Regions from separate parts of the Paenibacillus sp. FSL R10-2796 genome, predicted to be linked through region 1. Evidence: a T-box and tRNA genes for the amino acid it is inferred to sense, from the RefSeq annotation. Region 1 holds a T-box; the other holds one or more tRNA genes.
What was found. The T-box of region 1 lies ahead of pheS (phenylalanine--tRNA ligase subunit alpha). A T-box ahead of a tRNA ligase gene usually reads a tRNA of that ligase, here a tRNA-Phe.

Region 1 (11,090 bases):
AGCCGCAAAATCATTTAACTCAATCATGCCGCCTACCTTGTCCGCTATCACCTTAAGTACAAGGTCTCCAACCCTGTGTCCGTAGGTATCATTCACTTGCTTGAAGTTATCAATATCGAAAAGAGCCAGCTGTAGCTGAAGGTTGTTGCTTTCACATTGCTCCAATAATGAATCCAAATATTCATGAAAGGTTTTATGATTATAGAGTCCAGTGAGTGCGTCTATCTTCAGCAGCTTATCCGAAATAGCCCTCTCCACCATTAGATCTTGGCCCGCCTTGGTTAATCTTTCTAAATTAATACGCGCTTCACGAGCACGAATAATTACTGCAATAGCCATCAGCACAAATACCAAAAATACACACTCTACCATCAAGAATTCAAGCAGCGGTTTATGTAGGAATGGCCGTTCCAACCCAAAATATACCCCGGCATAAAACACAATACTAAATAACCCCATTATGTACAGGAGCTTACGATCAAAATAAATAAGAGCAACCATAATCGGCATCATAAGTGTCATCTGAGCACCGTCAACAAAAGGCTCTAATACAAAATACATAAGATAGGACACTAAAAACCCGCAGCTAACCACCCCATATTTAGGGGACTGTTTACTATAACGCAGCCACAGCTCCGCAGTAATCATAAGGAACACAATTAGTAAATTACAGGCTATAAATAAATGCCATAGATTCGTATCCATGGTTGTTTTTATTTGGAGTCGGTCAATATTCGACAAAAACAGCAACTGTGAGATTAATAAAAGAATGACTACCATCCAATAGCCTTGTAAGATTCTACGGTGCCAAACCTCCGTACTTAGCGCATCATTAATACTTGTAATATGTATCCCCTACTTTTATACGTTAATGTAATAGCTTTCATTATAATAAATTTTAGTTATATTTTCATCATTTTTTTGCAATTTACGACAAAGTTTGAACAGTCTGCCTGTTCACATATTTTTCACATTTCATCAAAGCGCTTACTTAAATTTTAAGTTATGATGTCTACATAATTGTCACATTTTCACTATGCTTGGACTTCTTTGGAGGGGATTAAGATTATTAAAAAATTTGCAATTCTACTTTCAATGGTGTTCGTTATAGCACTTACAGCCTGTGGGAACAACAATGATAGTGCTGCTGGCAATGCTAACACAGCGGAGCCGGAAATCGAGGCAGAAACAGAACTCATAATTACAGCTACAAATTACAGCTTTGATAAGGAAGAATATCATCTAAAAAAGGGTGTTCCCGTCAAAATCATTTTTAAAAATGATGACGGCAATCACGGTATCCTTATTCCAGAGTTCGAGCTGCAGCTTAATGAAAAAAAATCCTCAAAGGTGATCGTACCCGAGGAAGCTGGAACTTTCGAAATGACCTGCTCCATTATGTGTGGCTCCGGACATAGCGGAATGAGAGCTACAATCATCGTGGAATAGATTACACATAAACAGCCGATTATTAGGGATTCCCCTGAGATCGGCTGTTTTTTTAATTTGAGCTCATTAATAAAGAGAGCTGACCCGAAATAGATCTCTCTACTCATCAGGTCAGCTCTTTTACTTGCATCCGGCACTCAACTGTCTTGCTCGATCAGTTGAATCCATTCATTATATTCATTTTGTAGCTTGGCATATTCTTCTTTAAGGTTACGATGCTCATCTGTCAGCTTGTCAAGCTCTTCCTGACGCATTTCAAACTGGAGCTGCAACAAACGAAGCTGTCCTTGAACCATTTCATAGCTTTCACCAACTTCACCTAGCTGCTGAAGCACTTCGCTACGTTCACGATCAATAACTTCCTGCTTCATTTCAGCCTCACCGGCTTCCTGCTGCCAAATGTCGATCTCCTCACGCAGCTTTGCTTCGAGATCCGTCCACTGCAGCTGCTGATCGGATAGTTCCTCGTACTTATGCTTCCAGGAAGCTCCGTACGCCTCTGCTTCCTTCAGCACTTCCTGTTGCTCAGCAACAGTAGCAGCAGCTTCACGACTAGCTTCAGATAACTCTTCTAAGCGTCGTGTTGCCTCTTCGCCTTCTTCCTGCAACAGTTGATATCTTTCCTGCAGGCGTTCTCCTTCTTGCAGTACATCGTCGTATTGAGCAATCAATTCCTCATAACGAACACGAAGCGCAGACAATTCCTTCTGAGCCTGCACACCTTGCTCCCGAAGTACCGCTGTTTCGCGTTCTGCATCTGTACGAAGCTGAACCTCCTGATCCAGCTGCTGTACTAATCCATCGGCTTGCCCACGTAGCGTGTCGATCTCTTTCTGGAGCAACACGGATTTCTCCTCAGACTCCAGCAGATTCATTTCCAGTTCACCAATATCTTCCATGCGTTTATCCGAAAGCTCCTGCCAGTTAGCCGCCTCTGCTGCTGATCCCGCAAGCTCTTCCTGAACACGGTGCAGATTTTCACTCGTCTCCTGTAGTGACGCTCTTAGCTCTGTAGCTTCATTCTGTGACTGTTGATAACGCTGGCGTAACTCTTCCAGCTCCTCATTCAACAGTGTGCCCAGCTCAGTAGCCGTGTGAAGCTCTTCACTGAGCTGTTCTTCACGTTTAACAATCGCTTCATATTGTCCAAGAAGCGTCTGTCTTGCATCTCGCTCACTCTTAAGACTGGCTTCAGCCGCACGTAATCTGGACTGAAGTTGCCCTGTCCCACCACGAAGCTCAGCCAGCTGTTTCTCCAGCTCTTGAATATTTTGCTTATGTCTATGCTCTTGAGTGCCTTGTGACTGCCGCAGTTCCTTATTCTTGGTTTGTTCCCGCTGCAGTGCTTCACGTTCTTCCGCCAGCTCTTTGCCCAACTTCGCTTTGGTACTCTCAAGCTCTTTACCTAAGGTCAACTTGGTATCTTCAAGCTCCTTACCTAACTTCAACTTGGTATCCTCAAGCTCCTTACCCAGCGTCAATCTGGTATCTTCGAGTTCTTTACCTAATGTAGACTTGGTAACCTCAAGCTCTTCCTCCAGTGTTGACTTGGTCTCGGTCAGCTCAAGCTGCAGAGCAGACAGCGTGTCTGTCTTCTCCTTGGTCAGCGTCACCCGGATGTTCTCCAGCTCTTGCAGATGAGCAGCCTTCTGCTCCTCTAGCTGCTGCAAGCGGATGGCTTCCGCCTTCGCCAGTTCCTGCCGCTGGTGTTCACGACTAGCTGCCTGCTCTTCTTCGTAGCTTGTCCGCAGTGCTTGCAGCTCTATCTCGCGCTCAAGCAATTCTTCTTCCAGCTTCTTGCGTGCAGCTTCCACAGCTTGCACTGCCTCCTGAAGCTGTTCCTCATGTACCTTGCGTTCATTCTCCTGAATCTCCAAATGCCGCTTACGTTCTTCCTCCGCAGCAGCAATCAGTCGCCCAGCCTCTTCTTTGGCCGCAGCTTCTAGTCGCTCGAATTCTTCTTGCCGCTCCCGCTGTACCTCCAGCAGGCGAGATACTTCCAATCGCAGTTCACTGCGTTCACCTGTCATCATGTTTAGTTCATTTTTGAAGTCCTGAACCTGAATAGCCTGCTCCGCCATATGTACAGCTGCAAGCACCGCTATACGCGGTGTGTCCAGTCTGGTGTGAGATTTAGAAATCGTGCGCATATGTTCATCAACATAACGGGCCACTTGTTTCATATATTCAGTACTGCTTCCGACGAGTTTATAGGAAGTTCCGTATATCTCCACGGCGACACGTGTCCGGTCCATAGCCACAGTTGTGCCCTCCTTTGTATGTGTGCGGATTCTAAGCTAGTTTCACTTCTTCTATTGTAGCTTTTTTGGTAAGCATTTGGCAAAATCCCTAATATTCAATAGATTATGGCTGATATTCTCCGCTTTGCACTCTACCTAGAAAAAGCCGCAGCGAATCTCAGTTTCTAAATGGATTCGCTGCGGCTTTACACAATTCCTGCTACTTTCTTAATTCTGCACCAAAAGTTTGTTGAAGAGATGCTAATACCTTCTCATGCACCTCTCCTACTTCCTCATCAGTCAGTGTATGTTCACTATGACGATACAGCAGTGAGATCGCGATGCTCTTCTTTCCATTCTCCAGCTTACCACCAGTATAAACGTCAAATACCTGTACGGACTGGAGCAAAGAACCTCCGTTATCGCGGATGGAAGCTAGCAGATCGCCCGCTGGTACAGCGGAATCCACGACCACAGCAATATCCCGCTCCATTCCTGGGAAACGCGGAAGCTCATTATATTGCAAACGGCTTTGCGCACTTTCATATAACGGCTGCAATAAAATTTCTGCCGCATAAGTATCCACCAGATCCAGCTGTCTTTGCAGATCCGGATGAATCTGTCCCATCGTTCCGATCTTCACACGACCCTCGTTTCCGAGTAAATATACCGACGCGGAACGCCCAGGATGATATCCTTCTGGACTATCTCCTACATAGACGATTTTATCGGTCAGCCCTAAATGAGCAAATACCGTTTCCAGCGCACCCTTCAAATCAAAGAAGTCCACAGGCTGTGCCGAAACATTCCATTGCTTCACTGTTAAGCTTCCGCTAAGCAGCAGCCCCAGCACCGGCAGTTCGCGTGGCTGACGAGTCAACTGTTCTTCATCCGTGAAGAAGACGTTGCCGATTTCAAACAATGCCAAGTCGCTTTGACGACGATTGGTATTGTAGCTGGCAATATCCAAGAGTTGTGGTAGAAGGCTGGTACGCAGTACGCTGCGTTCTTCACTCATCGGCATAGCCAGCTTCACCGCTACTGCTCCTTCTGATAACTCAGGGAACATTGTGCTTTGTTGCGGCTGGATGAAGGAGTAACCCATCACCTCTTGGTAACCGCCATGTGACAATAGGCGACGCAGTTCACGACGGAGCGCTTGCTTGTGAGTTAGTGCTCCTGGCGTTGTAATTCCTTCAATTAGAGTCGTTGGAATATTGTCATACCCGTACAGGCGGGCAATTTCTTCAATAAGATCAACATCATAGCTGATATCGCCACGTCTGGTTGGGACTTGAACTTCAATCAGCCCTTGTGCGGTATCTCCACATTTGAAATGTAGACGGCCAAACAATGTCTTCACTTCCAACAAGGACAAATCCGTTCCCAGATAACGATTCAGTTTCTCTAAGGACAAGGTGAGAACCTTCTCTTGAACAGCGTCAGTTCCTGCTTGCACGATGCCTTCATGGACCGATCCGCCAGCATAACGTGCAATCAGTACGGCTGCACGGTTCAATGCAGGAATAACTGCACTTGGATCCACTTCCTTCTCGAAACGAAGGGAGGCTTCAGAGCGAAGTCCCAATTGACGCGAGGTTTTACGGATCGTTCCTCCATCAAACTTAGCAGATTCCAGAACAAGGTTTACCGTCTCAGCAGTAACCTCTGTATCCCGTCCACCCATTACTCCGGCCAGACCTACAGCTTTTACTCCATCAGCGATAACGAGCATTTGCGGCTCTAGCTTACGCTCTTGACCGTCAAGTGTAACCAAAACTTCACCTTCATGGGCAAGACGAACGCCGAGTTCTCCACCTTGTACTTTATCTGCATCAAAAGCATGCAGCGGCTGTCCATATTCCAGCATCACATAATTGGTAATGTCCACAATATTATTAATTGGACGAACCCCAGCAGCCATCAGACGATTCTGAATCCACAGCGGTGATGGTGCAGGTTTAACACCTGCAATATAACGAACTGCATAATGGCTGCAGTATTCTTCATCTTCAATCTTGACGGAAATGGAATCCGCAGCAGGACCACTGATCTCAATCATTTCGCTTTTTGGATCAGGTAATTTAACTTCACGCCCAAGAATTGCACTTACTTCATAAGCAGCTCCAATCATGCTGAGGCAATCTGAACGGTTCGGAGTCAGATCGAATTCCAGAATCTCGTCATCTAAGCCGAGGACCTTGGAAATATCCTGACCAATCTCTGTCCCTTCAGGCAGCACAAGAATACCTTCTTGTTGCTCTTTTGGAAGCAATTTATCATTCAGTCCCAATTCTTTGGCCGAACAGATCATTCCTTGCGACAGGACACCGCGCAGCTTGGCTTTTTTGATATCCAGTCCTGGCAGCTTTGCGCCAACCATTGCTACAGGTACAGTTTGACCTGCAGCTACATTTTTTGCGCCGCAAACGATTTGTAGCTCCTCATCTTGGCCCACATCCACGATACATACGTTCAGCTTGTCTGCATCAGGATGTTTTTCCTTTGATTTCACATAGCCGGTTACGATGCCGGAAATACCTTTATTGCGGCGCTCTACGCCGTCAATCTCAATGCCGGCAGCGGTAATCTTCTCCGCTAGCTGTTCGGCGGTTACTCCTTCAATCGATGTATAATCAGCCAACCATCCGGTTGATACTTTCATATCCGCTCACTTCCTTTATGTTTCAGATGTATTTATTTCACTGTCGTTCGCGCTGCTTCCTGTGGGAGAACGGTCCAAAGCCATTCTCCGCCACTATCAGCCAGCGCGCCCACAAAAACTAAACGCCCTTGAATTGCTTCACAAAACTCATGTCATTACTATAGAAATGTCGGATGTCATCGATGCCGTATTTAAGCATTGCAATCCGCTCTACACCCATTCCGAAAGCGAAGCCGCTGTACTCAGCAGGATCATAGCCACCCATTTTCAGTACATTTGGATGCACCATACCTGCGCCAAGGATTTCTAACCATCCGCTTTGCTTGCATAGTCTGCAGCCATCGCCGCCACATTTGAAGCAGCTTACATCTACTTCAACACTTGGCTCAGTGAATGGGAAAAAGCTCGGACGAAGACGAATGCCTGTATTCGGTCCAAACATCTCCTGCACAAATTGTTGCAGGGTGCCCTTCAGATCACTCATTCGAATGTTACTTCCAATGACCAAACCTTCGATTTGGTGGAACTGGAAGGAATGCGTTGCATCATCATCATCACGGCGGAATACTTTACCCGGGCAGATGATTTTTACCGGAGCTTCACCGTTCATAGCCTGCATAGTACGAATCTGTACCGGCGAGGTTTGTGTGCGCATTAACAGGTCATCCGTTAAATAGAAAGAATCCTGCATATCACGTGCCGGGTGATTCTTAGGCAAATTTAGAGCTTCAAAGTTATAATAATCGGTCTCTACTTCCGGACCTTCAGCTACACGGTAGCCCATGCCGATAAAAATATCCTCAATCTCCTGTACGACTCTGCTAAGCGGGTGAATGCCCCCTTGCTGCATACGGCGACCCGGTAAGGTTACGTCTACTTTTTCAGCCTGCAGACGTTGCTGGGTTTCCTGCTCTTGAAAAGCCTCCTGCTTCGCGCCGATAATCTCCTCAATAGCACTGCGAACCTGATTCGCTACTTGCCCGATTACCGGACGTTCCTCAGCACTAAGTCCTCCCATACCGCGCAGAACCTCTGTAAGCTCACCTTTTTTACCGAGATACTTCACTCTTAGATCATTTAGTACCTGCGGATCCATAACCTCCTGCAGCTTAGCCAGCGCTTCAACCTTCAATGCTTCCAACTTCTCTTTCATGGCCGTGTACAGCCCCCTTCAATCATTGTCTAGTTCAACAAAAAAAGGCCTTTCCTCCCGGTAAGGGACGAAAAGACCGTGGTACCACCCTTGTTAGACAAGCTGATCTGTTCCCCTTAAGAGCTTCATTCCCTCTTTTGGCTGGACAGATACCTATCTCACTTTATACAGAAATAACGGTCTGTGACCGGTATCCCCTACCCTTCCCTATTAGACAGCTTAAGGAATTCAGGGAACTGCTCCGGAGTGAACTTCGACAGCTCTGCTTCTTAGAAACGCTCTCAATCCGCGGCGTCTCCTCCCTGTAAGTCAGGCACTGTGTACTCTTCTCCATCACTGCATTTCACAATTCATGCTAATTGTCAGGTATCTCTTTACTACAAGAGATATGTCTCTTTATTATATGCAAAATCTGTCGTTTTGACAAGCTGGACAAAATTAGGCTAATTTTTATCTTCTTTTAAGCTGGCTTTAAGCTTCAGAGCCATTTTTCCAACTTTTTTTCAGCTAACATTCAGCGGGGCTTGATAATTTCCATTACTAGGAAGGCTTGCTTATCCACTCGGGTGCACCTTCGCAGACTATTAACTATCCTATTGGGAGGAAATCAAATGCATGTACGGAGAATAAAAGTAGCCGCGGTGCTGCTAAGCACAGCTGTACTTAGCCAGTCTGCAGCGTATGGAGCTCATACCGCTTGGGCCGGGACTACATCCACCAAAATAGCAACAACAGCTTCCGTATCCGCTCTGGATAAACTAGGCTCCATAGCCTTGAAGACTAACATCAGCGCAAAGCTGACGGATGTCAGCTTATTAACTCAGGATGGCGGAAATATTCTTACATACACACTCAGCTACTCTAATGGAAGCAACGCTAGCCTCAATCTGGTGGACTTTTTCTCCAAAGTAACTACTAGCGGCGGTACAGTTATTCAAGGAAGCCCTATTACCAGCAGTGCAACCATCAAATCCATTGCCGCGAAAAGCAGTCAATCTATCACCTACTATGTAAACATCGGCAAATCCACCTCTTTAAACGGGGTCAAAATTTCATTGTACGGATGGGACTTCAACACCACCGATTATCAAAAAAAACTAGGGAACTTCACCGTACCAACAGGATATTCACAAGCTGTCGCCAGAGGGCAGAGTAAAAAGATCACCCTAAACAATCTCCCTGTAACCACCAAGGCAGAGAGCCTGCAAATTTATAAATATAACGGTAAGGTCTATGCCAAGGTTGGCGTTAGCTTCACTAATCAAGGAACCAAGGTACTCAGTGATACTGGACTTAAAGGATACCTCGCTTCCGCTGGAGGATCTGTATTTGAACTCGCACTTGAAGACACCAGCACCAGCTATAAAGTACAGCCTCAGGAAAAGAAGACGATCTACTATTTGACGGAAATCCCTTCTTATATGAAGACAGACAACATGGCGCTGCAATTTGCCGGAGAAGATGCCTCATTAAAAATAGCTTTGCCGGTTGTCGCCTACAATCTCCCCGCTGCAACAACACCGGATCTTGTCGTAGCCAGCAATGTCACGAAGAAGCTTACAATCAGCAATAATACAGTCGAAACACAGCTGAAAACGGCTAACGTCTATGCTGACAATGGCAACGCAAAGTGGACACTACAGTTCCGCATCAAAAATAGCGGCAACAAAGCGGTGAATGTGCCTGCCTATGAACTTGCTATTAAAGCCGCTGAAGGGTATAGCTTTCCGGTAGATACGAAGGATTTTACCAGCCTAACATTGAAACCGCTTGAAGAAAAGATTATTGAACTCAGCGCAGATGTACCACTCACACTCAATCAAGGAACATTGCAGCTGCAAATGACTGAGCCGGCTGCTGAAGGCAAGATCATTTTTCCTACCGCCTATTATCAGATCCCTTACACGCTGCAAACTAACAATTGGCAGGACACGGAATACCCCATTGAGAACAGTCACGGTACATTTGTTGTCAAAATTGCAAACATTCAAAGACTCCCTTGGTCCGACAAAGACCAGATCGTAGCTAAAATCAACATCCGCAACACTAAATCAACCTCTGTTCAGCTTCCTGCGCTTACAAGTGTCGTCAAAGCTGGAGAAAGTGACATCAGCAGCACTTCCCAGGTTGTCTCAGAAAGTACGCAAACCATCCTCGGTCCAAATGAATCGGCTGCTGTGTATGTCGTAGCCAATGTTCCTTATAGCTATACTTTCAATCAATTAAAAATCACCCTGCAAGAAACTTCAGGTGAAAGTAAGCTTAACTTCCTTTCTCTAAGTACTACCCAACTGGACAGCCGGGTACAGAGTGTTGCAGCTGAAAATTCTTTCCATCTTGAGCTTGAAGGTAAAAAAGCGGAATTACTTGTACGCCGGACCCTCGTGTACCCAGGTACAGATTCAAATCTCTTGTACACAGAACTAGAAATGAACAGTGAGGAATCGCGTAAATCCGAACAGGCTCAGCTCGTAGCCTATTACAAAACACAAGACAATCAATATTATGAAGCCGAAGTCACCCAGTCCAAAACCTCCACCAGTCCTAACGGAAAAAGTCTGGTCACCCTCTGGAGTAAGCTCCCTCTCGGTATAGATCCAGCGAACCTTGTCCTTTACATCGGGGAGGGTGTTTCTGAAGGCAAGCTTACCGCTCCTGGCGGTCAATCGTCGGGTTACATCAATACGGTATCGCTTGGACTGAACCAGTTGGGGGTGGAGCCCAAAGGCAATCTTTTGAACGTGGAAATGTTTCCTTATACTCTATCCGTTACAAATGCAGTCGCCACCGTCACCGCTGGTAAAGATACGCTCAGCACTGCACTAACCTACAACATGTCAGCCAGCACGCTTTATGAATCAGGCACCTATGAGCACAAACTGGTGTTGGAGCTGATTGACCCCTTAGGACAAAGCATGGAAAAAACATTAACGCTTGGCACAGATCTACAATTAGGTAACTTCAAGTCGTACACCACAACCTTCACAAGCAGCCTGTACAAAACACTGGGTGGCGGCGCAATCCGGTTGAATCTATACGACGAATTCCAAGGCCATCGAAATCTGCTGGGAACACAAACCTATGTTGTCACTTATCAGGCGGCAGCAACGACTTCGAACAGCAACTCTACTTCTGGTACAGATCCAGACACCAGCAATACATCCGGCAATTAATATGATGAGCTAGGGAGGATAGAAATGAAGAAGAAAAAAATAGTGTTCTGGACTCTTGGAGTAGTAGTTGTAGCCACAGCAGGAATGCTGGTTTATACATTGTTACCTGATAAGAACAGTCAAGCCGCTGAAGCGCCTGTTAATACAGCTACCGTTACAAAGGGCGATATCGTAGTTAGTGTATCCGGAGCCGGCTCCGTGATTGCTACAGAAACTGGTAAAGTAAAAACGAAGGACAGCGGGACCGTAGCTGAGGTTCTTGTCAAAGAGGGCGATCTCGTGAAAAAAGGCCAGACTTTGATTACCTTTGAAGGCAATGATCTGAGTGACAATCTCAAGCAGGAGCAAACTTCACTTGCCTCGCTTGAGACCGATCTTGAGGACAAGCAGGAGCAATATAAGAAGCTGGC
Region 2 (11,090 bases), 3.0 Mb from region 1:
TGCTCTACAGGGCGGAATTTACTTGGAGGCAAAAGCGGCCCATCCATGCCCGATTCTCCATGCGCTTCCTCACCTGTAACAAGCTTGCCGAACAGTGGGCCAGCAGCCCCTTTAGCTACAGGAATGTCAGCATTCACGAAGCTGATCACCTTCAGGGCGTTTTCCGTGATTTTATCTAAAATTTGGTTTCCACCAACCGTTGTAATCCCGCGCAGATCTAACTTCTCCGAATTTGCTATGGCAAGCAGTATCGCTATTGCGTCATCATGCCCTGGATCGCAGTCAATAATAATAGGTGTTGGCATAGTTACTCACTCCTTGTCTGTGTATCAATCATTTCAATCGCTATTTAACTAGCGGACTTTTAAGTTTTTTATTCTTTTTTCGTGTCTCAGATACTGCGTAGATCACAAGTCCAATTACTGTGGCTACATAAGGAAGAGTGGCGATTAGCTCCGCAGGAATCTTTAACACCTGTAGCGCATTCGACAATGCATCTGCAGTACCAAATAATAAAGAGGTCAGCGCCGTGCCTACGGTCGTACTTCTTCCCATCGACTCAGCGGCAATGGCAATCCAGCCCCGGCCAGCGATCATATCGCGGGTAAACAGTGACAAATACCCCATCGACATATAAGCACCGCCTAAACCGGCAAAAAATCCGCTAAGCAGCAAAGCCATATACTGTATTTTCACAACACTTACACCCACGGATTGAGCCGCATGTGGATTTTCACCCACTGAACGAATGCGCAGTCCAAGCGGTGTACGGTTTAATAGATAGTAGACAACAAACACAGCCAATATAGAAACATACGTCAGAATGTGATGCCCCGATAAAATAGGTCCAAGCACCGGGATATCCTTCAACAAAGGAATCTGGACACTAGGCAGAACTTTACTCGCCAGAGAAGTGGAAGAACCCTTGTCGCCACTAAGCAGATAGAGGATAAACACAGTGCCTCCCGAAGCGAACATATTAATGGCCACACCCCCGAGAATGATATGTGTTTTGAATTTCAGGGTGAAAAAAGCTAATATTCCAGCGATCAATGTTCCAGACAGCACCGCCCCAAGCAGACCTACCCATGCGCTATGTGTATAGCTGCTTATGATGACACCCGCTAAAGCGGCAACAAGCATGATGCCCTCCATCCCAATGTTAATGATCCCTGCACGGTTGGAGATGAGTGCGCCGAGCGCGGCGAACAGAATCGGAGTCGTCACGCGAAGGACAGAGAACGCAAAGTCAGTTGTAAAAATCACATCAAACAAACTATTCACGCTTCCTTCGCCTCCTTCAAGAGCATCCGATTTTTCCAGAATTTCAGAAATTGCTCAGCCGAAATCAGAAGAATGATAATTGCCTGTATAATTGAGATCATCTCTGAAGGTACATCAGACAGACGCGCCATCATGTCAGCCCCAATTCGAATGTACGCTAGGAATAATGCAGAGCCGATTACGGACAGCGGATTATTTTTGGCTAACATCGCTACAAGGGCACCATCCAAACCATAACCAGGCAGTGACGTCCATTGGAAACGGTTATACATCCCCAGCACTTCTACGGAGCCCCCCATACCTGCGATAAAACCTGCAATCAAGTGGACGAGAATAATAACCTTGGCTGTCTTCATACCGGAATAACGGGCAAAGTCCCGGTTGATGCCTGTCATGCGCAGCTCATATCCCCATTTCGTTTTGTATAGGAATAGATGAGCTGCAATAATAAGCACGATAACGATAATAAGACCGGTATGAATACGGGTGCCCGAGACCATTTTACTCAGCAGTGCCGTTTTCTCGAATTTGTAGGATACATTGGCAAAAGCTTTAGCATCACGCAGATGATAGTTCAGTAGGTATAGCCCTACTCCGAACAAAATATTATTGAACATTAAGGATGTAACCAACTCATTAGCATTCCATTTTGCCTTCAGAATACCAGGTATTGCCGAGAGCAACGCTCCTACAATTGAACCTGCAGCAATAGCTACCATCGGATGCAGCCAGCCGTCCAGCGTTAAATGAATAGCCAATACGGAAGTTACAACACCGGAGAAATAGAAAATCCCTTCAGCTCCCAGGTTGAACATATTGGCTCGAAACAACAAGGATACTGCCAACCCAGTGAACATGAGCGGAATCGCCATCTCAATCACATTACCAATATGACCTTTACTGGATAACGGCTCTAATAGGAATATACCAATCGTCTTCACAGGCTGATTACTGACCAAAGAGATGATCAGAAAGGCAATAGCGAGTGCAATAACGATTACCGCCGATGTCCGAATGTACTCAAAATATTTAACTTTAAACATGATTTACGGCCCTCCCGATGTGCTCCTCGTCCTGTCGATGAATCCCCAGCATATAAAGACCTAATTCTTCCTCACTAACCTTAGATGGCTCCTCGAAAAAGGCAACAATCTTACCCTCGTACATTACTAACAGACTATCGCTGATCTCCAAGATCTCATTCAAATCTGCCGACACTAGCAAAATCGCGCAATCGTCTGAACGTAATTCCAACAACTTTTGATGTATGAACTGGGCTGCGCCTATATCCACACCCCGTGTCGGCTGTTCTGCAATAAGCAGCTGCGGTTCAGTCGAACACTCTCTAGCTACGACCACCTTCTACATATTACCGCCTGACAACATTCCTATGGGCTGCGAAGGTCCTGAACAGCGGACTTTAAATTCCTCTACAAGGGATACTGCTAGCTTGGCAATTCGTGAACCATTCAAAAAAAGACCTTTATTCATTGCTTTTGTACGATACTGAGTAGATAGCAGATTATCAGCTATGCTTGCTTCACTAGCGATCCCTTGCCGCATCCGATCCTCCGGTATATAGGAAACGCCTAGCTTACGAATATCCAAAATATCCGATTCACGGATATCCTTTCCCTTCACTAGTACAGAACCCTGACTTGAGACACCTCTCAAGCTACCTGTAAGAGCTTCAATAAGCTGTGTCTGCCCGTTGCCTTCTACACCAGCAATCCCAACGATCTGCCCACCACGTACCGCAAAATTGATATCCGACAATAATGCTTTGCCATCTGCATCATTCACACCGAGTCCCTGCACCGTTAGTACTGGCTCACTAACAGCCAGAATCTCTTTGTCATATTTCAGCACGACATCTCTGCCGACCATTAACCGCGAGATTTCCTGTTCTGTCACATCCTGTGTTTGAAAAACACCTTCACTACGGCCGCTGCGCATAATCGTAATTCTGTCGCAAATCGCTTTGACTTCCTTTAATTTGTGCGAAATAAAAACTATCGTATGCCCCTGTTCCCTTAATTGCTTAAGCTCGCGGAACAATTCCTCTGTTTCCTGTGGAGTCAACACCGCAGTTGGCTCATCAAGCACCAGAATTTTCGCACCACGCAGCAGCGCCTTAAGAATCTCAACCTTTTGCTTCATCCCAACTGTAAGATCCTCTACTTTTGCCTTTGGATCCACGGCCAGATTGTATTTCCTTGCGGTCTCTTCCGTCATGCGCACAGCCTCGGCATAATTAATGCCAACTCCTCTGCGCGGCTCCATACCCAGCACCATATTCTCTGCCACCGTAAAAGAAGGTACCAACATGAAATGCTGGTGGACCATGCCGATACCTCTATCAATGGCGTCCTGAGCGGATTGCAGCTTTACTTTTTCACCCTTGATATAGATCTCGCCTTCACTTGGCTCTTCCATGCCGAACATAATCTTCATTAAAGTCGATTTACCTGCACCGTTCTCACCTGCAATCGCATGTATTTCTCCCTCACGTAAAGAAAAATGCACGTCTTTATTTGCAACGACGCCATTGGGATATACCTTGGTAATTCCCCGCATTTCCAGCAGAGCTGTGTACATAGGTCTCAACGCCTTTCAACTTGGAGGTCTGCAAAAATATACAGCTGGAATTCCCCTGACTAGAAGAATCTCCAACTGTAGGTTTATCTCTATAGAGCTGATCTTAAGGTTTAAAGCTTAAGGCTTAAGGCTTAACTGCGTTACGAATAGCTTCTACCTCTGCGGTTTCCATCCCCATCGCATTATCCACTTTAATTTCTTTATTGATCAGCTTTTGCTTCACTTCTTCAACCTTGGCCTGAAGATCAGCCGGGAATACATTTTTATAAATATCATTCTCAGCAATACCTACACCATCATCTACAAAGCTCAATACATCACGTTTGCCCATTTCTAGCGTACCCTCTTGCAATCTCTTCACTGCACCTAGAATAGCCGTATCAATCTTTTTAATCGATGAAGTAACGATTAGATTTGCTTTTTCACTATCTGTATCGTTAATCAACATTGCCTGATCGGAGTCTACACCGATTGCATATTTTTTCTTCTCTTTAGCTGCGTCAAAGATCCCAAGACCTGTACCCCCAGCCACGTTAAAAATAACATCCACACCGGAGTTATATTGAATTAGAGACAGCTCCTTACCTTTTGCCGGGTTAACAAAATCACCAGCGTACGACACAGCCACTTTTACATCAGGATCAACGTACTGAGCACCTTGAATGTAACCGACCAAGAAAGCATTAATCCCCGGAATATCCATACCGCCCACAAACCCAATCACATTCTCAGGGGTAGCATTCGGCATATCCGATTGTGTAGCTAATGCTGCTACGGCACCTGCCAAGAAAGATACTTCATTTGTCGCATAAGACATGTTGTACATGTTATCTGGTGCTTCATCGATGTCGGTATCATAATTAATGAATTTTTTGTCTGGATACAATTCTGCCGTTGCATTAAACATCTCTGTAATTTCAGAACCGCCAGAAATAATTACATCCCAATCCTCGGAAGCGATATCGTTAAATGTAGGCTCCCATTTCGTTTTATCAACGCCCATTTCAACAACCTTTGTTTCTGCACCAAGTTCATCCTTAACCTTTTGCAAGCCGTTATTAGCGGAATCAAAAAATGATTTATCCCCAAGTGTCCCCGGAATCAGCAATACAACCTTGAGTTTATCCCCTGCACCTGTTTCTCCACCCTCAGCAGCGTTTGATCCAGTATTCGCAGAAGAACCGTTATTGGACGTGTTATTTCCACATGCTGTGACCAGAACCATCACCATTAATAACAACAAAGAAAGAACTTTTTTATTCATTACTCTATTCCACCCCTAATTTTAGTTGGTTAGTAATCCGCAGAATCCCATCTTCACCCATTGTATAATTCACGGTTCAAATGGAAATTCTCTTTTTTCCAAATAAAGTATCATTGAAAGTAATAAATTTAACGTTTAGGCTCAAAAATAGCAATAAAAATACCATTATTATTAATAATCCGCTTTATTTCCGAACGAGATGGCCAGTCAGGTTGCGAACTTTCGGATTTATTGATACGATCATAACAAATATTATTAAAAATAATTATATGATTTCGGTCATAGTTTTGTACGATTCGGCTAAAACATAAGTATTGGAGGATCATCATGGATCGTGTTCTATATATTGTAAGTGCCACACATGAGCTAAATACTTATATCCCTCCACACCAGCATGAATGCTACGAACTAGTCTATTATTTACAGGGGGTAGGGACAACCAATGTTGGCCCACGAAGTTACCATTTTCGCTCCTCTTCTTTCGCGCTTGTGCCACCCAATCATAAACATGACGAGCACCACCGTGAGGATGCAAATGTATTATTTGTAGGCTTCCACTCGGAACACCCTAATATGAGTAATCTGCTCGGCGTATATGAAGATGATAAAGATCAGACCGTTCTTCAAATCCTGCTGCGAATGAAAGCAGAGTTTACACGCAAGCAAGACGGATTCTCTGAGCTTCTAAACCTACAAATGAGCGAGATTACCGTCCATCTTATGAGGCTTCTTAGTGCCTCTGGATATCAATCCCCAACAGAAGATCGAGTACAATATGTCCTTAATTATATGAATGAGCATTATCGCCATAAATTGTCCGTCGAAACACTATCAGAAATGTCCGGATATAGTTACGATCGTTTTCGCCATCTATTTAAAGAACGTTTCGGGTCTTCACCCCTGCGGTATTTGCTGTTAAAACGCCTGGATTATGCAAAATCTCTATTACGTCATACTCAGATGCAAATCTCTGAAGTATCCGCTGCTGCAGGTTTTGTGAACGATGCCCAATTCTGCAATATGTTCAAACGAGAAATAGGTCTTACTCCGCGAGCATTCCGCATTAATAATCAATCAGGTTAATCACTAATCAGATTAAAAAAGCCGTTGAATAGAGAGTTTCTCTATTTCAACGGCTTAATGCTGTAAACCCAAGAACATAAAGAAAAAAGGTTTGTAAGAATGCTTTTATAAGCAATCTTACAAACCTTTTTAAGATACCGGCGAGAGGACTCGAACCTCCACGGTTTCCCACTCGATTTTGAGTCGAGCGCGTCTGCCATTCCGCCACGCCGGCACATATGAACTAAATGGAGGCGCCACCCAGATTTGAACTGGGGATAAAGCTTTTGCAGAGCTTTGCCTTACCACTTGGCTATGGCGCCATGTAAATTTTGGAGCGGACGACGGGAATCGAACCCGCGACCCTCGCCTTGGCAAGGCGATGCTCTACCGCTGAGCCACGTCCGCATAAAATGGCTGGGGATATAGGATTCGAACCTATGAGTGACGGAGTCAAAGTCCGTTGCCTTACCGCTTGGCTAATCCCCAATAACATTTTAAAGTAAAATGGGGCGACTGATGGGTCTCGAACCCACGAATGCCGGAACCACAATCCGGTGCGTTAACCCCTTCGCCACAGTCGCCATATTAAGTTGATATTGTTGCCATTATTCATTTTAAAGTAAATGGGGCGGCCGATGGGTCTCGAACCCACGAATGCCGGAACCACAATCCGGTGCGTTAACCCCTTCGCCACGGCCGCCATATTAAACTTTAGAAAGAACTTGGCAGGGGCAGCAGGAATTGAACCCACACCAACGGTTTTGGAGACCGTTGTTCTACCTTTAAACTATGCCCCTAAAAACTGGTGGAGGATGATGGATTCGAACCACCGAACACTCACGTGAGCAGATTTACAGTCTGATGCGTTTGGCCACTTCGCTAATCCTCCAAGGATGGTGCCGGCGAGAGGACTTGAACCCCCAACCTACTGATTACAAGTCAGTTGCTCTACCAATTGAGCTACACCGGCATGGCACTCATTCTTTTGTGATGATAAATGGTGGCTCGGGACGGAATCGAACCGCCGACACGAGGATTTTCAGTCCTCTGCTCTACCGACTGAGCTACCGAGCCATGATGAAAATGGCGGAACCGACGGGATTCGAACCCGCGATCTCCTGCGTGACAGGCAGGCATGTTAGGCCAACTACACCACGGTTCCAAAAGATATAATTGCTTAAGTTAATTGGTTGCGGGGGCAGGATTTGAACCTGCGGCCTTCGGGTTATGAGCCCGACGAGCTACCGGGCTGCTCCACCCCGCGTCAGTAAGAAAATGTTATGGTGGAGGCTGAGGGGATCGAACCCCCGACCCTCTGCTTGTAAGGCAGATGCTCTCCCAGCTGAGCTAAGCCTCCATAAACAACAATTGTTATTGTACCAAAGTCCACTAGGATAAATCAAGTGAAAATTTGGTGACCCGTATGGGATTCGAACCCATGTTACCTCCGTGAAAGGGAGGTGTCTTAACCCCTTGACCAACGGGCCATACTAATTAAAAATTTGTGGCGGAGAGAGAGGGATTCGAACCCTCGAGACGCTTGTGGCGCCTACACGATTTCCAATCGTGCTCCTTCGGCCAAACTCGGACACCTCTCCATATGGCTCCCCGAACAGGACTCGAACCTGTGACAACTCGATTAACAGTCGAGTGCTCTACCAACTGAGCTATCAGGGAATATTCATACCAGGCTTGATGCCTGAAAACTGAATCCGAAACAAATTTGCATTCTACGTATAGGATAAGCCCTCGACCGATTAGTATTGGTCAGCTCCATGCATTGCTGCACTTCCACCTCCAACCTATCTACCTCGTCGTCTTCAAGGGGTCTTACTAATTGGGAAATCTCATCTTGAGGGGGGCTTCACGCTTAGATGCTTTCAGCGCTTATCCCGTCCGTACGTAGCTACCCAGCCATGCTCCTGGCGGAACAACTGGTGCACCAGCGGTACGTCCATCCCGGTCCTCTCGTACTAAGGACAGCTCCTCTCAAATTTCCTGCGCCCACGACAGATAGGGACCGAACTGTCTCACGACGTTCTGAACCCAGCTCGCGTACCGCTTTAATGGGCGAACAGCCCAACCCTTGGGACCTACTTCAGCCCCAGGATGCGATGAGCCGACATCGAGGTGCCAAACCTCCCCGTCGATGTGGACTCTTGGGGGAGATAAGCCTGTTATCCCCAGGGTAGCTTTTATCCGTTGAGCGATGGCCCTTCCATGCGGTACCACCGGATCACTAAGTCCGACTTTCGTCCCTGCTCGACTTGTAGGTCTCGCAGTCAAGCTCCCTTATGCCTTTGCACTCTGCGAATGATTTCCAACCATTCTGAGGGAACCTTGGAACGCCTCCGTTACTCTTTAGGAGGCGACCGCCCCAGTCAAACTGCCCGCCTGACACGGTCCCCGTACCCGGTAAGGGTACTAGGTTAGAACCTAGATACGATCAGGGTGGTATCCCAACGGCGCCTCCACCGAAGCTTGCGCTCCGATTTCTACGGCTCCCACCTATCCTGTACAGATCGTACCCAAATTCAATATCAAGCTGCAGTAAAGCTCCATGGGGTCTTTCCGTCTTGTCGCGGGTAACCTGCATCTTCACAGGTATTAAAATTTCACCGGATCTCTCGTTGAGACAGCGCCCAAGTCGTTACGCCATTCGTGCGGGTCAGAATTTACCTGACAAGGAATTTCGCTACCTTAGGACCGTTATAGTTACGGCCGCCGTTTACTGGGGCTTCGGTTCATAGCTTCGGGTTACCCCTAACCACTCCCCTTAACCTTCCAGCACCGGGCAGGCGTCAGCCCGTATACTTCGCCTTGCGGCTTCGCACAGACCTGTGTTTTTGCTAAACAGTCGCTTGGGCCTTTTCACTGCGGCCCCCTCGTGCTATTCACACTACCGGGGCACCCCTTCTCCCGAAGTTACGGGGTCATTTTGCCGAGTTCCTTAACGAGAGTTCTTCCGCGCGCCTTAGAATTCTCTTCTCGCCTACCTGTGTCGGTTTGCGGTACGGGCACCTTCTCCTGGCTAGAGGCTTTTCTTGGCAGTGTGAGATCATGACCTTCGCTACTACAATTTTCGCTCCCCATCACAGCCCAGCCTTAATGATGTGCGGATTTGCCTACACATCAGCCTCACTGCTTAGACGGACATCCATCAGTCCGCGTCACTACCCTCCTGCGTCACCCCATCGCTCATAGCGGATTACGGTGGTACAGTAATTTCAAACTGTTGTCCTTCGACTACGCCTTTCGGCCTCGCCTTAGGTCCCGACTTACCCTGAGCGGACGAGCCTTCCTCAGGAAACCTTGGGCTTTCGGCGGATCAGATTCTCACTGATCTTTTCGTTACTCATACCGGCATTCTCACTTGTGTAGTGTCCAGCGCTCTTTTCAGTACACCTTCAACCCCTACACAACGCTCCCCTACCCCAGATACATACGTATCTAGCCATAGCTTCGGTGGTGTGTTTAGCCCCGTTACATTTTCGGCGCAGAGTCACTCGACCAGTGAGCTATTACGCACTCTTTCAATGGTGGCTGCTTCTAAGCCAACATCCTGGTTGTCTGTGCAACTCCACATCCTTTCCCACTTAACACACACTTGGGGACCTTAGCTGATGGTCTGGGCTGTTTCCCTTTTGACAATGGATCTTAGCACTCACTGTCTGACTCCCGGCAATAAGTATATGGCATTCGGAGTTTGACTGAGCTTGGTAATCCTTGCGGACCCCGCACCCAATCAGTGCTCTACCTCCACTACTCTTATACCGAGGCTAGCCCTAAAGCTATTTCGGGGAGAACCAGCTATCTCCGAGTTCGATTGGAATTTCTCCGCTACCCCCACCTCATCCCCGCACTTTTCAACGTACGTGGGTTCGGGCCTCCAGTGCGTGTTACCGCACCTTCACCCTGGACAGGGGTAGATCACACGGTTTCGGGTCTACGTCCACATACTAATTCGCCCTATTCAGACTCGCTTTCGCTGCGGCTCCACCTTCTCGGCTTAACCTTGCATGTTAAACGTAACTCGCCGGTTCATTCTACAAAAGGCACGCCATCACCCATTAATAGGGCTCTGACTTTTTGTAAGCACACGGTTTCAGGTTCTATTTCACTCCCCTTCCGGGGTGCTTTTCACCTTTCCCTCACGGTACTGTTTCACTATCGGTCGCCAGGTAGTATTTAGCCTTAGCAGATGGTCCTGCTGGATTCATACGGGGTTTCACGTGCCCCGCACTACTCGGGATCCGTCTCGGAGAGAACACAGTTTAGGTTACAGGGCTTTTACCTCTATCGCGGGCCTTTCCAGACCTCTTCGCCTACCATATTCCTTTGTAACTCCATGTGAGACGTCCCACAACCCCTAAGAGCAAGCTCTTAGGTTTAGGCTGTTCCGCGTTCGCTCGCCGCTACTGACGGAATCACTATTGTTTTCTCTTCCTCAGGGTACTTAGATGTTTCAGTTCCCCTGGTCTGCCTCTACACACCCTATGTATTCAGGTATGAGTAACTGCGAATTACCACAGCTGGGTTTCCCCATTCGGACACCCCCGGATCAAAGCTTGCTTACAGCTCCCCGAGGCAGTTTCGTTGTTCGCCACGTCCTTCGTCGGCTCCTGGCGCCTAGGCATCCTCCGTGTGCTCTTATTAGCTTAACCTTGATTTTTCCGCAGGAAAATATCATACGATGACATTCTCTTTGGAATCATCTCACTAATAACATTTACTTGTTTACACAAGTTGCTAAAAGATGTTCTAAAACGCAAATTCGTTTCGGTATCCAGTTTTCAAGGATCAAGTCTTACTTGAGAGCTTAAACTCTCAAAACTGAGCAACGAGTGAGTAACAGGCCTAAACCTGAGTTTTGGAAGCT

Region 2: it has a tRNA-Phe gene. The T-box ahead of pheS (phenylalanine--tRNA ligase subunit alpha) is inferred to sense a tRNA for this amino acid. The anticodon was not compared.

Annotation. Positions count from the first base shown of each region.
Region 1 covers NZ_CP150178.1:2,048,889-2,059,978, reverse strand. Annotated here, with positions in the region: gene NST58_RS09200 (GGDEF domain-containing protein) at 1-780, opposite strand, end outside; gene NST58_RS09195 (cupredoxin domain-containing protein) at 1,021-1,449, shown strand; gene NST58_RS09190 (hypothetical protein) at 1,587-3,710, opposite strand; gene pheT (phenylalanine--tRNA ligase subunit beta) at 3,910-6,354, opposite strand; gene pheS (phenylalanine--tRNA ligase subunit alpha) at 6,473-7,507, opposite strand; T-box leader at 7,568-7,853, opposite strand; gene NST58_RS09175 (hypothetical protein) at 8,119-10,680, shown strand; gene NST58_RS09170 (efflux RND transporter periplasmic adaptor subunit) at 10,705-11,090, shown strand, end outside.
Region 2 covers NZ_CP150178.1:6,337,348-6,348,437, forward strand. Annotated here, with positions in the region: gene NST58_RS28185 (nucleoside hydrolase) at 1-305, opposite strand, end outside; gene NST58_RS28190 (ABC transporter permease) at 346-1,284, opposite strand; gene NST58_RS28195 (ABC transporter permease) at 1,281-2,327, opposite strand; gene NST58_RS28200 (hypothetical protein) at 2,320-2,643, opposite strand; gene NST58_RS28205 (ABC transporter ATP-binding protein) at 2,647-3,882, opposite strand; gene NST58_RS28210 (BMP family ABC transporter substrate-binding protein) at 4,007-5,146, opposite strand; gene NST58_RS28215 (AraC family transcriptional regulator) at 5,474-6,229, shown strand; tRNA gene NST58_RS28220 (tRNA-Leu) at 6,365-6,443, opposite strand; tRNA gene NST58_RS28225 (tRNA-Cys) at 6,458-6,531, opposite strand; tRNA gene NST58_RS28230 (tRNA-Gly) at 6,542-6,616, opposite strand; tRNA gene NST58_RS28235 (tRNA-Gln) at 6,623-6,697, opposite strand; tRNA gene NST58_RS28240 (tRNA-His) at 6,717-6,792, opposite strand; tRNA gene NST58_RS28245 (tRNA-His) at 6,836-6,911, opposite strand; tRNA gene NST58_RS28250 (tRNA-Trp) at 6,935-7,008, opposite strand; tRNA gene NST58_RS28255 (tRNA-Tyr) at 7,015-7,100, opposite strand; tRNA gene NST58_RS28260 (tRNA-Thr) at 7,106-7,181, opposite strand; tRNA gene NST58_RS28265 (tRNA-Phe) at 7,210-7,285, opposite strand; tRNA gene NST58_RS28270 (tRNA-Asp) at 7,296-7,373, opposite strand; tRNA gene NST58_RS28275 (tRNA-Met) at 7,399-7,475, opposite strand; tRNA gene NST58_RS28280 (tRNA-Val) at 7,493-7,568, opposite strand; tRNA gene NST58_RS28285 (tRNA-Glu) at 7,624-7,698, opposite strand; tRNA gene NST58_RS28290 (tRNA-Ser) at 7,717-7,809, opposite strand; tRNA gene NST58_RS28295 (tRNA-Asn) at 7,813-7,888, opposite strand; rRNA gene NST58_RS28300 (23S ribosomal RNA) at 7,949-10,875, opposite strand.